One region of the Sedimentibacter sp. MB35-C1 genome, then DNA from elsewhere that is predicted to be linked to it. Evidence: riboswitches for the same ligand, from Rfam matches in the RefSeq annotation. Region 1 holds a riboswitch; each other region holds the start of a gene.
The links. A riboswitch is a leader RNA that binds a small molecule or an ion and turns the genes downstream of it on or off. The one in region 1 is predicted to bind thiamine pyrophosphate.
Positions count from the first base shown of each region.

Region 2: linked by a shared signal. The riboswitch ahead of thiC (phosphomethylpyrimidine synthase ThiC) and the one ahead of thiW (energy coupling factor transporter S component ThiW) in region 1 are both predicted to bind thiamine pyrophosphate.
Region 3: linked by a shared signal. The riboswitch ahead of RBQ61_RS17205 (thiamine-binding protein) and the one ahead of thiW (energy coupling factor transporter S component ThiW) in region 1 are both predicted to bind thiamine pyrophosphate.
Region 4: linked by a shared signal. The riboswitch ahead of cytX (putative hydroxymethylpyrimidine transporter CytX) and the one ahead of thiW (energy coupling factor transporter S component ThiW) in region 1 are both predicted to bind thiamine pyrophosphate.

Region 1 covers NZ_CP133188.1:2,163,000-2,166,232, forward strand. Annotated here, with positions in the region: gene RBQ61_RS10330 (iron ABC transporter permease) at 1-435, shown strand, start outside; gene RBQ61_RS10335 (ABC transporter ATP-binding protein) at 425-1,462, shown strand; TPP riboswitch at 1,531-1,636, shown strand; gene thiW (energy coupling factor transporter S component ThiW) at 1,923-2,474, shown strand; gene thiM (hydroxyethylthiazole kinase) at 2,437-3,233, shown strand, end outside.
Region 2 covers NZ_CP133188.1:2,420,042-2,423,274, reverse strand. Annotated here, with positions in the region: gene RBQ61_RS11605 (hypothetical protein) at 108-479, shown strand; gene thiC (phosphomethylpyrimidine synthase ThiC) at 572-1,876, opposite strand; TPP riboswitch at 1,980-2,078, opposite strand; gene RBQ61_RS11595 (YabP/YqfC family sporulation protein) at 2,297-2,578, shown strand; gene RBQ61_RS11590 (sporulation protein YqfD) at 2,581-3,233, shown strand, end outside.
Region 3 covers NZ_CP133188.1:3,537,274-3,540,506, forward strand. Annotated here, with positions in the region: gene RBQ61_RS17190 (ABC transporter ATP-binding protein) at 1-50, opposite strand, end outside; gene RBQ61_RS17195 (ABC transporter substrate-binding protein) at 77-1,102, opposite strand; gene RBQ61_RS17200 (ABC transporter permease) at 1,120-1,896, opposite strand; gene RBQ61_RS17205 (thiamine-binding protein) at 1,865-2,161, opposite strand; TPP riboswitch at 2,240-2,370, opposite strand; gene RBQ61_RS17210 (DUF362 domain-containing protein) at 2,419-3,233, opposite strand, start outside.
Region 4 covers NZ_CP133188.1:2,268,020-2,271,252, forward strand. Annotated here, with positions in the region: gene RBQ61_RS10825 (M18 family aminopeptidase) at 1-1,313, shown strand, start outside; TPP riboswitch at 1,366-1,468, shown strand; gene cytX (putative hydroxymethylpyrimidine transporter CytX) at 1,522-2,700, shown strand; gene RBQ61_RS10835 (HAD family phosphatase) at 2,715-3,233, shown strand, end outside.

The sequences.
Region 1 (3,233 bases):
GGTACAAGTGTTATTATATATCTTATATGTATAGCAAGATCATTAAATGTGGCAATGAAATCAGGATATGCTTTGTTGGAACACATTGACCCTGACCTAGAAGATGCTTCGTATAATCTGGGAGCGGGTAAAATAAAAACATTCAGGCTTGTGCTTATGCCTCTTCTTACGGAAGCTGTCGCTGCATCATATTTAAAAATATTTTCAAGTACAATGACAACTTTAGGTGCCATAATATTTTTAATACTTCCAAAGAACAAAGTTGCAGTACAGGTTATATTTCAATCAATAACTCATTCTGCAATAGGAGTTCCTGCTACATTGGCACTGTTGCTGTCCTTTGTTACATTGGCTTTAATGGGAGTGTTTTATGTTATTCTTAACAGAAAAAGTATTACAGATAAGTTTAAGGGGGTGATTCAGCATGAAAATTAAATTGGAGAACATATGTAAGACTTATGAAAGCACTCAGGTTGTTAAAGATGTTTCTATGGAAATTGAAGACGGAGAAATAATGGTACTACTAGGACCGTCGGGCTGCGGAAAAACAACTTTGTTACGAATGATTGCAGGTCTTATTTCAAGAACCCAAGGAAGAATACTTTTTAATGATGTTGATGTAAGTAGTTTTCCACCGCAAAAAAGAAATACGGCAATGGTTTTTCAAAACTATGCATTATTTCCTCATTTAAATGTTGAAGAGAATATATCTTTTGGATTGAAAGTTAGAAAACTTCCCACTTCTAAAATTAATGAAATGGTAGCAAAAATAATAAAAAGTGTGGAGCTGGAAGGTTTAGAAAAAAGAAAGATACAGGAACTATCAGGAGGTCAAAGACAAAGGGTGGCATTGGCTCGCGCTTTGGTAATAAAGCCTGACATACTATTATTTGATGAACCTCTATCAAATCTTGATGAAAAATTAAGAGTGTCTATGAGGCAAAGCATCAAAAAGCTGCAGCGAGAGCTGGGTATTACAAGTATCTATGTAACCCATGACCAGGAAGAGGCTATGTCCATTGCAGACCGCATTACGGTTATGAACAAAGGAGAAATACAGCAGTGCGCATCACCAAATGAAATTTACAGAAATCCTAAAAATTCCTTTGTAGCAAGTTTTGTTGGTCAGGCAAATTTATTTAACTGTCAAGTACAAAGTGATAGCGATAAGAAATATATAAATGTTCTTAACAAAAAAATAAATATTGAAAATGATATAATTGGTGAAACAGTTACTGCGATGATTCGTCCGGAACATCTTCACATAGACAAAGACGGTATTGAAGGTGTGATTGATTTTAAAGAAGAATTGGGACTTATAACCCGTTGCCAGATAAAAATTGGAGATATGAATATTTCTCTTGATGAGCTTAATGCGTCGGAACATCATACTTTAGGTGTTGGAGAAAAGATATTTGTATCCTTCGGAGAAAATGATGTGGTTATACTAAAAGAGCAGTAAATCTTTTCTACAAGCATTGTTTAGCTATAAATTTTTTGACAAAGCTATTTATATATGCTAAAATTTATATAAGAAATAAGGGGAGCCGTAACAGGCTGAGAGGAAGTATTTATACTTCGACCCTAATAACCTGATTTGGATAATGCCAACGTAGGGATAATGCATTGAGCTTAGATTAATGTGAAATATCGTGTTGGTATTTCGCATTTTTTATTTTTTATAAATTCTTTATTATAGCTTTGAGACAGATTTGTTATCATCAGGCAAAGGGGGAGCGCCCTGGGCCTGAGTCTTTAGAGTTTAAAAATAAACAGCGATGGGAGTCCGTGTACGGACTGAGAGGGAGCAATTGAGCTTCGACCGGCCTGAAATAATTTGCACAGGTTTTAAGTCGCTGTTTTGTCATGCCTAGAACCTTTCATATGTTTCAGAGAATTTTATCTTAAGAGAGGTTTAAAAAATGACAAGAAAATCTTCACTGTTCAAAACTGTAGTCCTTTCCATGCTTGTTGCAATCGGAGTAGTAATTTCACCGATTCTCAGAGTTGAAGGGCTGTGTCCTACTGCTCACCTAATAAATATTGTTTGCTCAGTATTGCTGGGGCCGTGGTATTCACTTCTTTGCGCTGTTATGATAGGAATAATACGTATGATATTTATGGGAATCCCTCCGCTTGCTCTTACAGGCGCAGTATTCGGTGCGTTTCTTTCCGGAATTTTTTATCGAATTTCAAATGGTAAAATAATATTTGCCGTTATAGGTGAAATATTTGGTACAGGTGTTATTGGGGCAATTGTCTCATATCCTGTAATGGCATTGATATGGGGCAGAACAGGCCTTACATGGATGTTTTACGTTCCTTCATTTATAACAGCTACAATAATGGGAGGTATGGCAGCATACATATTGTTGAAGGCTTTAAGTAGGAACGGAATGTTACTGAAATTTCAAAAAAGCTTAGGAGTTAATGTTTATGATAAACCAACTTTTAAAAATAAAGTTACAGATTAAAGTAGACAGTCCTCTGATACATTGTATAACAAATCCCATATCAATCAATGACTGTGCAAATATTGTCTTAGCTGCCGGATCCAAGCCCATAATGGCAGAACATCCTGATGAGGTTGAGGAAATAACGGCGTTATCACAGGCGTTAGCTGTAAACTTAGGCAACATAACAGATGTAAGGATAAAGTCTATGATGCTTTCGGGGAAAGTGGCAGCTATAAGTAAAATTCCTTCAATAATCGATGTTGTGGGAGTAGGGTGCAGCAGCTTGAGGCTTAATTATGCCAAGGAATATATATGTAAGAACAAACCATCTGCAATAAAGGGAAACATGTCAGAAATAAAATCACTTTGCAATATGGATTCGCATTCTGTGGGAATAGATGCCGGAAATGATGACGTAATAAATGCGAATACTTTAGTAAGAAATTCTGAAATTGTCAGAGAGCTGTCATTGGCCACAGGGGCGGTAGTCGTTGCTACCGGAAAAATTGATATAATAAGTGACGGAAGAAAAACATATTCAATTAAAAACGGTATTGAAATTATGTCTCATATAACCGGTACAGGATGTATGCTCAATGTTTTAATTGCAAGCTATATTTCATCCGGTAGGATATTAGAGGGTGTAATATTAGGTACGGCAGCTTTGGGAATTAGCGGCGAATTGTCCAGAGACGTAAAAGGTACCGGAAGTTTTAAAACAGCATTGTTGGATAATCTTTATACTTTGACGGATGAATCTATTAAAGAATCTATTAA
Region 2 (3,233 bases), 260 kb from region 1:
CAGCGAAGAAAAATTTTCATGTCTGTCCTGGGACTTACATTATTAACAGTCAGCTACATTCTATGAAGATACATTTAAATGTAATTGAAAAACAAGGGGGACAGAGGATGAGCAAAGAAAATAAAAAAAGCTTTGTAATTTTAATATGTTCAATAATCATTTTTATTTTATCTGTCAATATTTTTACATTTACTGTAAACTCAGCATACAAAGTCTTAATAGATAATCTTTCATCTGCTTCAACAGATTATTTAGGGGCGAGCTCAATATCACCGGATAAATTAAAAAATATTGATATTGCTTTAAGCAACCTAGAGGTAATAAGGTCGGAAACAAGTTCTGCTTTGCTGAGTAAGTTGTTGAATACTAAAATTACACCGGAAAACATAAATGATGCCAATAGTACATATGTATATATCACTTATAACCATGATGAAATAAAGCCAGTGAATATACAAAGCCGGAGACTATATAATTGAAAACAGAGGGCAAATCGGAGTTAAAAAAAGCGTGTAAGCTACAGGAGGTTTTTTAGAAATTTCTTTCTAAAAAACCTCCTGTTATTTTCAAATTATTTACAGAGTTCTACCTTTTTTCCCTCTAATATGTGGTTTGTTGTACGCATTGCACACATTTTTCCGCACATTGAGCAGCTGTTCTTGTCCGAAGGAGGTGTGCTTTCAAAATATTTTCTCGCTTTTTCTCCGTCTAAGGCAAGCGAAAACATTTCTTCCCAATCTATCCTTCTGCGTGCATCACTCATTCGATTGTCCATATCTCTTGACCCTGGGATTCCCTTTGCGATGTCAGCAGCATGAGCAGCAATTTTGCTGGCAGCTATTCCTTCTCTAACATCGTCAAGATCCGGCAGACGCAGGTGTTCAGCCGGAGTAACGTAGCAAAGAAAATCAGCTCCGTTTGCCGCAGCAATTGCACCGCCAATGGCTGAAGTTATATGATCATATCCTGGAGCAATGTCTGTTACAATAGGTCCAAGCACATAAAACGGAGCATTGTGGCAAATACGCTTTTGAAGAGTCATATTGGCGGCAATTTCATTCATGGCCATATGTCCCGGACCTTCAACCATCACCTGAACATCTTGTTCCCACGCACGTTTTGTTAAATTGCCTATTTCAATCAGCTCACTGATTTGAGCAGCATCGGTACTATCTGCAATAGATCCTGGTCTCAGGGCATCACCAAGGCTTATGGTAACATCATATTCTCTGAGTATACCTAGCAAATCATCATAATATTCAAAAAACGGATTTTCGTTTCCTGTCATTTCCATCCAAGCAAACAATAGAGAGCCGCCTCTTGACACTATATTTGTAAGACGTTTTTCTCGCTTTAGGGATTCTATGGCACGTCGGTTTATGCCGGCATGTATCGTCATAAAATCAACGCCTTCCTTTGCATGAGCTTCAACGACACTAAAAAAGTCCTGAGCGGATATTTCAGACAACTCTTTTTCAAGATAGCCCACCGCATCATACATAGGTACTGTTCCTATCATAGCACCGGACATTGCAATTAACTCTTTGCGAAAGGAATTTGTTTTTCCGTAGTTACTCAAATCCATTATTGATTCGCATCCGAATTTCAGCGATAATTTGGCTTTTTCAATTTCTAGGCTGTAATCCTTGCAATCTCCTGAAATACCCAAATTTACATTAATTTTGGTTTTAAGTCCGGTCCCTATTCCCTCAGGTGACAGAGAAGTGTGATAAATATTTGCCGGAATTGCTACCTGGCCGCACGCTACCAACTGACAAAGCTTATCAGCCTGCATGCCTTCTTTCTCTGCAACGACTTTCATTTCCTTAGTAATAAATCCTTTTTTTGCTGCTTCCATCTGTGTTTTGTACTTCATGAATACCTCCGTTATTTTGGTTTCAGCCTATATTTTTAGGCTGGCAGAGCCTGGGAATATTGGGGGCAAATAAAAAACGCCCACCTGAAAGGCAAGCGTTATAAATAATAGCAATATCGCTCCCTACCACGGTGTTAACCGTCAGGTTCAAAGGGTTAGGTTTTAACCTTCTCAACTGAATCCAGTTCCCCTGCTGTTTATATTTTACTATCATATTAAATGTGTGTCAACATTTAACAAATATCTGCCAATAAAATTATCACCAAAATCAGAAATAATTAATAATTTTATACAATTGCTGCTTTGATTATATATTTAAAAAGATGCCCACAGGTGTTATCATAGTACAAGTTACCTATGCATAATTTATTATAAGACAACTCTCATGTTTAAGCATGATCAAGCCATAAGGAGGTATGTATGGGAAAATTTAACAACCTTAGGAGCAAGCTGGCGGATGATTTAGAAATCCCCAATGATGCATTGTCGGACAATTTTGATTTAAAAATGCATGGAAATAAAAAAGTCATAATTGAAAACCATTTGGGTATGACTGTATACGAAAATGATGAGGTTGGGATAAAGACTGCAGAAAACACCATTTTGATAAAGGGATCGAAATTTAAGATAGAAGAGATAAATAACTATAATGTAATTATAAGAGGAAATATCAATCAAATTATATTTGGCAAGAAGGAGTAAGTATGCTTATATTTAAGTTGATGTATTTATTGAGAGGCTATGTTGTAGTGCGGCTTAAGGCATCTAACTGCGAAAAAATAATAAATTTACTCCGAAGAAAAGGCATTCGAATGTGGGATGTAGAAAAAAACGAGGAATCCGTTAGGTTTAAAATTTCATATGAAGATTACAGAAAGTATGAAGAAATATTGCGAGAAACAAAGACAGAGGCAGTCAGCAAAAAAGGTTTTGCATTAAAACTCAGAAAATTAAGAGTTCGCAAAGGCTTTATTGTTGGGCTTTTTATTCTTTTTATATGCCTTTACATAATATCATCTCTGGTATGGAGCGTGCAGATTGTAGGTACAACAAATCTTACAGCTAAAGAAATAATGAGGACTTTGGACGAAAACAGCATAAAAATTCCTATTGCTCACACAGAAATAAAAGCTAAAAAAATAGAGACTCTTCTTTACAGCAAGTTTGAAAATTTTAAATTTGTTGAGGTGTATATAGAAGGATCAAATTTAATAATATTTGTGAAAGAAAAAACTCCTGAAAAGGCAGAAATAAAAACCAACGAGCCATCAAGCATTATTTCAGTTAAAAATGCCATAATAAATAAAGTGATAGCAAAGAGCGGCCAACCTGTAGTCAAGGAAGGGGACGTAGTTTA
Region 3 (3,233 bases), 1.4 Mb from region 1:
TTAGAGCCTCCATAACTTACAGTTATGTTATTAGTAGTCAGTTTTTTCATCATTAAGTCCTCTTAATCATATTTTTCTATTCTGGGAGATATTCGTTTGTAAATCCTGCTCCCTCAGGGATTTCATTTTCCACCAATTTGTTTTCAACCAGCCATCCGTAGAATGCATCCCATCTTTCCTGGTCAATGTATCCCCATTTTTCAGCGTCTGCAACATATTGATCAGCTAACCATTTCTGGCTTTCGTTAACTATCTCTGAATCCAGCTCCGGAGCTGCATCTAATAAAATTTGAGCGGCTTCCTCTGGATTTTCTATAGCAAATTCATATCCTTTTTTAATGGCTGTCAATGCTTTTTTAACAGTTTCAGGATTGTTTTTTGCAAATTCGTCGTTAACTATCAAAACAGGGCAGTAATAGTCCAGCTCTTTTCCATAGTCGGCAAAATTAAGGTAATTTGTATCCAGTCCCTTAACCTTTGTTGCAATTCCATCCCATGCATAGAATATCCACACTGTGTCTATATCTGTCTGCAAAGCAGTGATAACATCTGTAACTGTGCTTGGAACCATTTCTATATCTTCAAAATTTCCGTCGTCATCTTCTACAATCTTTTTAATTATGGCTTGCTCTATCGGCATATCCCATGTAGCATATGTATGACCTGACATTTTTGCAGGGGAATCTATTCCGTTCTCTTTCAGAGAAATAATACCTGATGTGTTATGCTGTATTAAAGAAGCAACTGCTGTAACAGGTATTGGATTTTCAGAAGCATTGTTAGGAGCTAATGTATCCTGAAAACTAATTCCGAATTCGGCTCCGCCGCCTCCAACCAAAGTATCAGCTCCTCCTTCTGGTGGCTGAAGTATTTCTGCTTCAAGCCCCTGCTCTGCAAAGTAGCCTTTTGACTGAGCAACATATAATCCGGTGTGATTTGTATTAGGTGTCCAGTCCAACACTATTTTCAATTTTGTTTTTTCATCATTACCAGCGTTATCCACCTCATTTTTAGGTTCGTTAGAGCTGCATGATGTCAGCATCAACGCTGATAAAATTAATATGGATATTATGCAAAATACAATTCTTTTTTTGCTTTTCATTTGTTTTTCCTTTCTAGTTAATTATTTTCTTTTTTTGCTCTTTCCCATGGCATTGCAAGTTTTCTCATATACGATACCAAAAGCATCAATATTAGGCTTATGAGAGAAATAAAAAATATCACAGCAAACATTTTGTCAAATGAGTATGACTTTCTTACCCTCGTCATGTACACCCCAAGGCCTGTAAATCCTCCCAGCCACTCGGAAACTACGGCACCCACCACAGAATAGGACACCGATATTTTAAGCCCTGAAAAGAACTGGTTCAAAGCATTTGGAAGTTTAATGTGCATAAAGCATTGAAACCTATTAGCTCCCATAGCCCTCAATAAATTCAGAGCATCGTTATCTGCCGAGCGAAAACCTTCCAACAAGCTTACAGTTATTGGGAAAAAGGTTATTATAACAATCAGCGTTATTTTAGGCAGTATACCATATCCCATCCACAGAACCAAAAGAGGCGCTATGGCAACGGTAGGCACCGTCTGCGTCAGCACAATAACAGGATATACAGATTTATAAAATAAATTAAATCTATCCATCAATACAGCAATTACAAATCCAAGTGCAGTCCCTGCCGTAAGTCCCAAAAATGCTTCAGTTAAAGTAGTTTCGGCATGTTCCATCAGCAAGTCAAAGTCATTTACAAATGCCAGTACAACATCAAAAGGAGACGGCAACATGTACTTAGGTACAATGCCCGCTGATGATAAAAACTGCCATAGTACTAAAATAACGGCTATAGCCATTACAGGCGATACTTTATTTATGATGTTTTGTAACTTTTTGGTCAATAGTCAGCACCCCGCCATCCGGAACAAAACCAATTTTAACGTAAGCTGATACTTTAGGCGCTCCTGCCTTTGCTGCAACCAACTGGCAATTTTTTACGATTTCCATTAGCTGGTCATAGTCTCCCTCTATTGAAGTTTCGCTGGGCCCAACGTAGTAATTTAATCCCGTACTTTTAATATAAGCAATTACCTCGTCAACAATACGTATAACTTCCTGGTCTGATTCAACATGCGGTAAAACTTGAATAGCAATATTTGCGTTCATTTTAAATCCTCCTTATAATATACAATAAAAACCTCCCCGGTAACGGAGAGGTTTGTAAACAACCTTTAAGGTTAATATCCTAATGATATATACAATCCCTACGCCAGCATTACCTGGGTCAGGTTCCAAACAGTTGTTCTGTTTTAGGGTTTTGAACATTTGAGTAGTTCTATCTCAGCCTAATTCTTTAAGCTCCCCGCAGAATGATATTAGCACATGTAAAAAATATTGTCAACCTTTTTTACTCTATGCTTACATCATATAGTAATCAGTTCATATTCACTGCTTCCCAGATTCAGCTTCACAGAATGTTCTATTGCAGACATCCAGTCTGTTTCGGGATGTATATTTTTGAAATGATCATGATGTTCATGTATTTTTTTAGCAAGCATGCTTCCTTCAACAGCTGTCTGACGGTTAACTGCATCCGCACACGCCACGTCCAGAGCAACCGGATCAAAAGATGCGAACATTCCCACATCAGGAACTATGGGTATATCATTCTCACTGTGACAATCACAATAAGGTGAAACGTCAATAACCAAGCTTATGTGAAAATGAGGTCTTCCCCTCAAAACCGCTGCAGTGTATTCAGCAATTTTTTTGTTAAGAATATAGTTGGATTCATCCGAAGCAGACTTAACCGCATCAACGGGACAGACGCCTATGCATCTGCCACAACCCACGCACTTATCATGATTGATGGAAGCCTTGCGCTCGGTCAACGTAATAGCACCGTGAGCACAGTTCTTTGCACACGAACCGCATCCTATACACTTTCTCTGAGAAATTCTAGGCTTTCCGCTGCTGTGCATTTCCATCTTACCAGCGCGTGAACCACAACCCATTCCTATGTTTTTTATAGCTCCCCCAAAGCCTGTAAGCTCATGCCCTTTAAAATGGTTCAGCGAAATAAACACATCGGCATCCATTACAGCACGCCCTATTTTCGCCTCTTTTACATATTCTGCTCCCTCTACTGGTACAAGCGACTCGTCAGTACCTTTCAAGCCGTCCGCTATAATTACATGGCATCCTGTTGAAAACGGCGAAAATCCATTAATATATGCAG
Region 4 (3,233 bases), 110 kb from region 1:
AGGATATATCGAGAGAAATGATGAATTTCATTAAAAAAAGCCCTAGTGCATTTCATGCTGTTGAAGAAATAAAGAATGAACTTATTTCTAATGGATTTACTGAATTGAGCGAGGGAAAAAAATGGGATATTGAAAAGGAAAAAAAATATTTTGTTACAAGGAATTTATCCTCGATAATAGCTTTTAAGACAGGTGAGGATTTGGAAGAGTACAGCTTTAATATTGTGGCTTCTCACGGTGATTCACCTAACTTTAAAATTAAGGACAACTATAAGATTGAGACAAAAAATAAATACATACAGCTTAATACTGAAAAATATGGAGGAATGATTTACTCGTCTTGGTTTGACAGACCTCTGTCAGCTGCCGGAAGGATTGTAATAAAAAAAGGAAATAGTATTGAATCAAGGCTTGTTAATATAGATAGAGACTTGGTTATTATTCCTAATGTGGCCATACATATTAACAGAGAAATAAATTCTGCCATGAAATACAACGAACAGGTTGATCTTATGCCTTTGTATGGGTCTTCATGCGCTGGAGAATGCGATTTAATGGATATGGTTGCGGAATTTTCGGATGTACAAAAGGACAATATAATCAGTTCGGATTTGTATCTGTATAACCGAATGGAACCCAGCATATGGGGAGGCGGTTATGAATTTTTGTCATCACCGAGGCTTGATAATCTTCAATGTGCATATGCTACACTGAAAGGTTTCATGCAGGGATATAATTCAAAATCCGTAAGCGTTTACTGCTGTTTCGATAATGAGGAAGTAGGAAGTGGAACAAAGCAGGGAGCAGCATCCACATTTCTGCCGGATGTTTTGAAAAGAATTAATTCCAGCTTGGGAAAGGCTGATGAAGAATATTTGTGTGCCCTTGCTTCTTCATTTATGGTATCTGCTGATAATGCACATGCTGTTCACCCGAACCATCCGGAAAAAAGCGATCCTTCAAATGGCGTATATATGAATGAAGGTGTAGTAATTAAGCATAATGCCAATCAGAAATATACAACGGATTCTGTAAGCTGTGCAGTATTCCAATTGTTGTGTGAGAATGCAGGAGTGAAGTACCAGCATTATTCAAACCGCTCTGATATGCCTGGTGGTAGTACACTTGGCAATATAGCTTCGCTGAATGTAAGCATCAACACGGTTGATGTTGGACTTGCTCAGCTGGCAATGCATTCATCCTATGAAACTGCCGGTATTATGGATACGTACAGCATGGTTTGTGTAATGAAAGAATTTTTCAATTCACACATAGAGCAAACTGATATAGGGAAATTGAATATTGTTAAATGATAAAAATATTTTGCAATTAGAGAGTATTAGTATTATAATATAGTAAAATTAATAATCACAAAGCGGGAGCTTAATAATAGGCTGAGAGGAAACTGAAAGTTTCGACCGTACCTGATTTGGATAATGCCAACGTAGGGAACTGTTTATGTAAGTAAATGGGATATACCGCATGTCGGCATATCCCATTTTTAATGAAAGGAATTATATTATGGAAAGTTACAAAACATCAACATTAAGCAATGGATTACTTTGGTTTGGTGCAGCAATATCCATTGCGGAAATTTACACAGGAACACTATTTGTACCACTGGGGTTTGAAAAAGGTTTTATTGCAATAGTAATAGGTCATATAATCGGATGTATACTATTGTATTATTCAGGGATTATAGGGGCGGAAAGCAAAAAATCTTCTATGGAATCCGTAGGATTTTCATTCGGCGTTCAGGGAAGAAAGTTTTTTGCGTTGCTCAATGTGTTACAGTTGGTCGGTTGGACAGCTGTAATGATAATGCAGGGGTCTAAGGCAATGGGAATAATGCTTAACTCTGGTGCAGGAGCCCAATCCGATATAATCTGGAGCTTTATAATCGGAGCAATAATTTTATTATGGGTTGTGATTGGGTATAAAAATTTGGAGAAGATAAACATCTTTACAATAGGTGGATTGTTTATTCTTACTGTACTTTTAGGCTTTACTGTATTCAGTGGTACAGAACAGGCAGAAGTGGCAGGCAGCATGAGTTTCGGTATGGCAATTGAACTTTCAATAGCTATGCCATTGTCATGGCTTCCTTTAATTTCTGACTATACTAAAAATGCCAAGCATCCTAAAGTGGCTGCACGTGCAAGTGTAATTACGTATTTTATAGGAAGTGTATTTATGTACTCAATAGGCCTTGGAGCAGCGTTATATACTGGCGAAAGTGATATTGCTGCGATGATGCTAAAAGTAGGATTCGGGTTAATGGGAGTGCTGATTATTTTATTTTCAACAGTTACAACAACGTTTCTGGATGTATATTCAGCAGGAGTCAGCTTTAATGCTATCAACAGCAAGCTTCCTGAAAAAACAATGGCCATTGCGGCATGTGTATCCGGAACCTTGCTGGCAGTTTTTACGCCGGTTGAACAATATGAAAACTTCTTATATTTAATAGGATCGGTTTTCGCTCCTATGATTTCTATTTTGATAGCTGATTATTTTATATTAAAAAAGGACAACTTGAAAAAATCAGTTGATGTTACTAATTTCATTATATGGGGGATAGGATTTATATTGTATCGTTTATTTTTAAATACTGATACAATTATAGGAAGTACGTTGCCGGTAATGATTCTTTCGGTTATAATGTGTGTAGCTGCAGACAAATTTAATCTTAAAAAATAAGATGGGAGGATTATGTGAAGAAGTTTAAATACTCAATTTTTGATATGGATGGCACATTGCTTGATTCAATGCCTGCTTGGCATAACATAGGAAAGGAGTATTTGTCTTTTCTTAAGATTACGCCTCCGAAAAACCTGAACGAAATTATTGCACCTATGTCTTTGGAAGAATCAGCAGAGTATTTCATAGAAAGGTTTAAAATGAACTTAAGTGTTGAGGAAATAATATCGGGAGTAAAAAGCCTGATAGAAGATAAGTATAGATATGAGCTGAAGTTAAAACCCTATGTCAAAGAATATCTAGAAAAATTAAAAAAAGAAGGCGTGTTCATGTGTGTTGCAACTGCTTCGCCTTTGAAATTAGCAGCTGCAGCGCTTGAGCGAAATGGTGTTTTAAAGTGTTTTTCCTTTATTGTCAGCTGCGATGAGGTGGGGGTTGGGAAAAACAAACCGGATATATATTACCTGGCGGCAAGCAGGTTAAATGCAGATCCGCAGGAAATAGCGGTCTATGAGGATGCTGATTTTGCATTA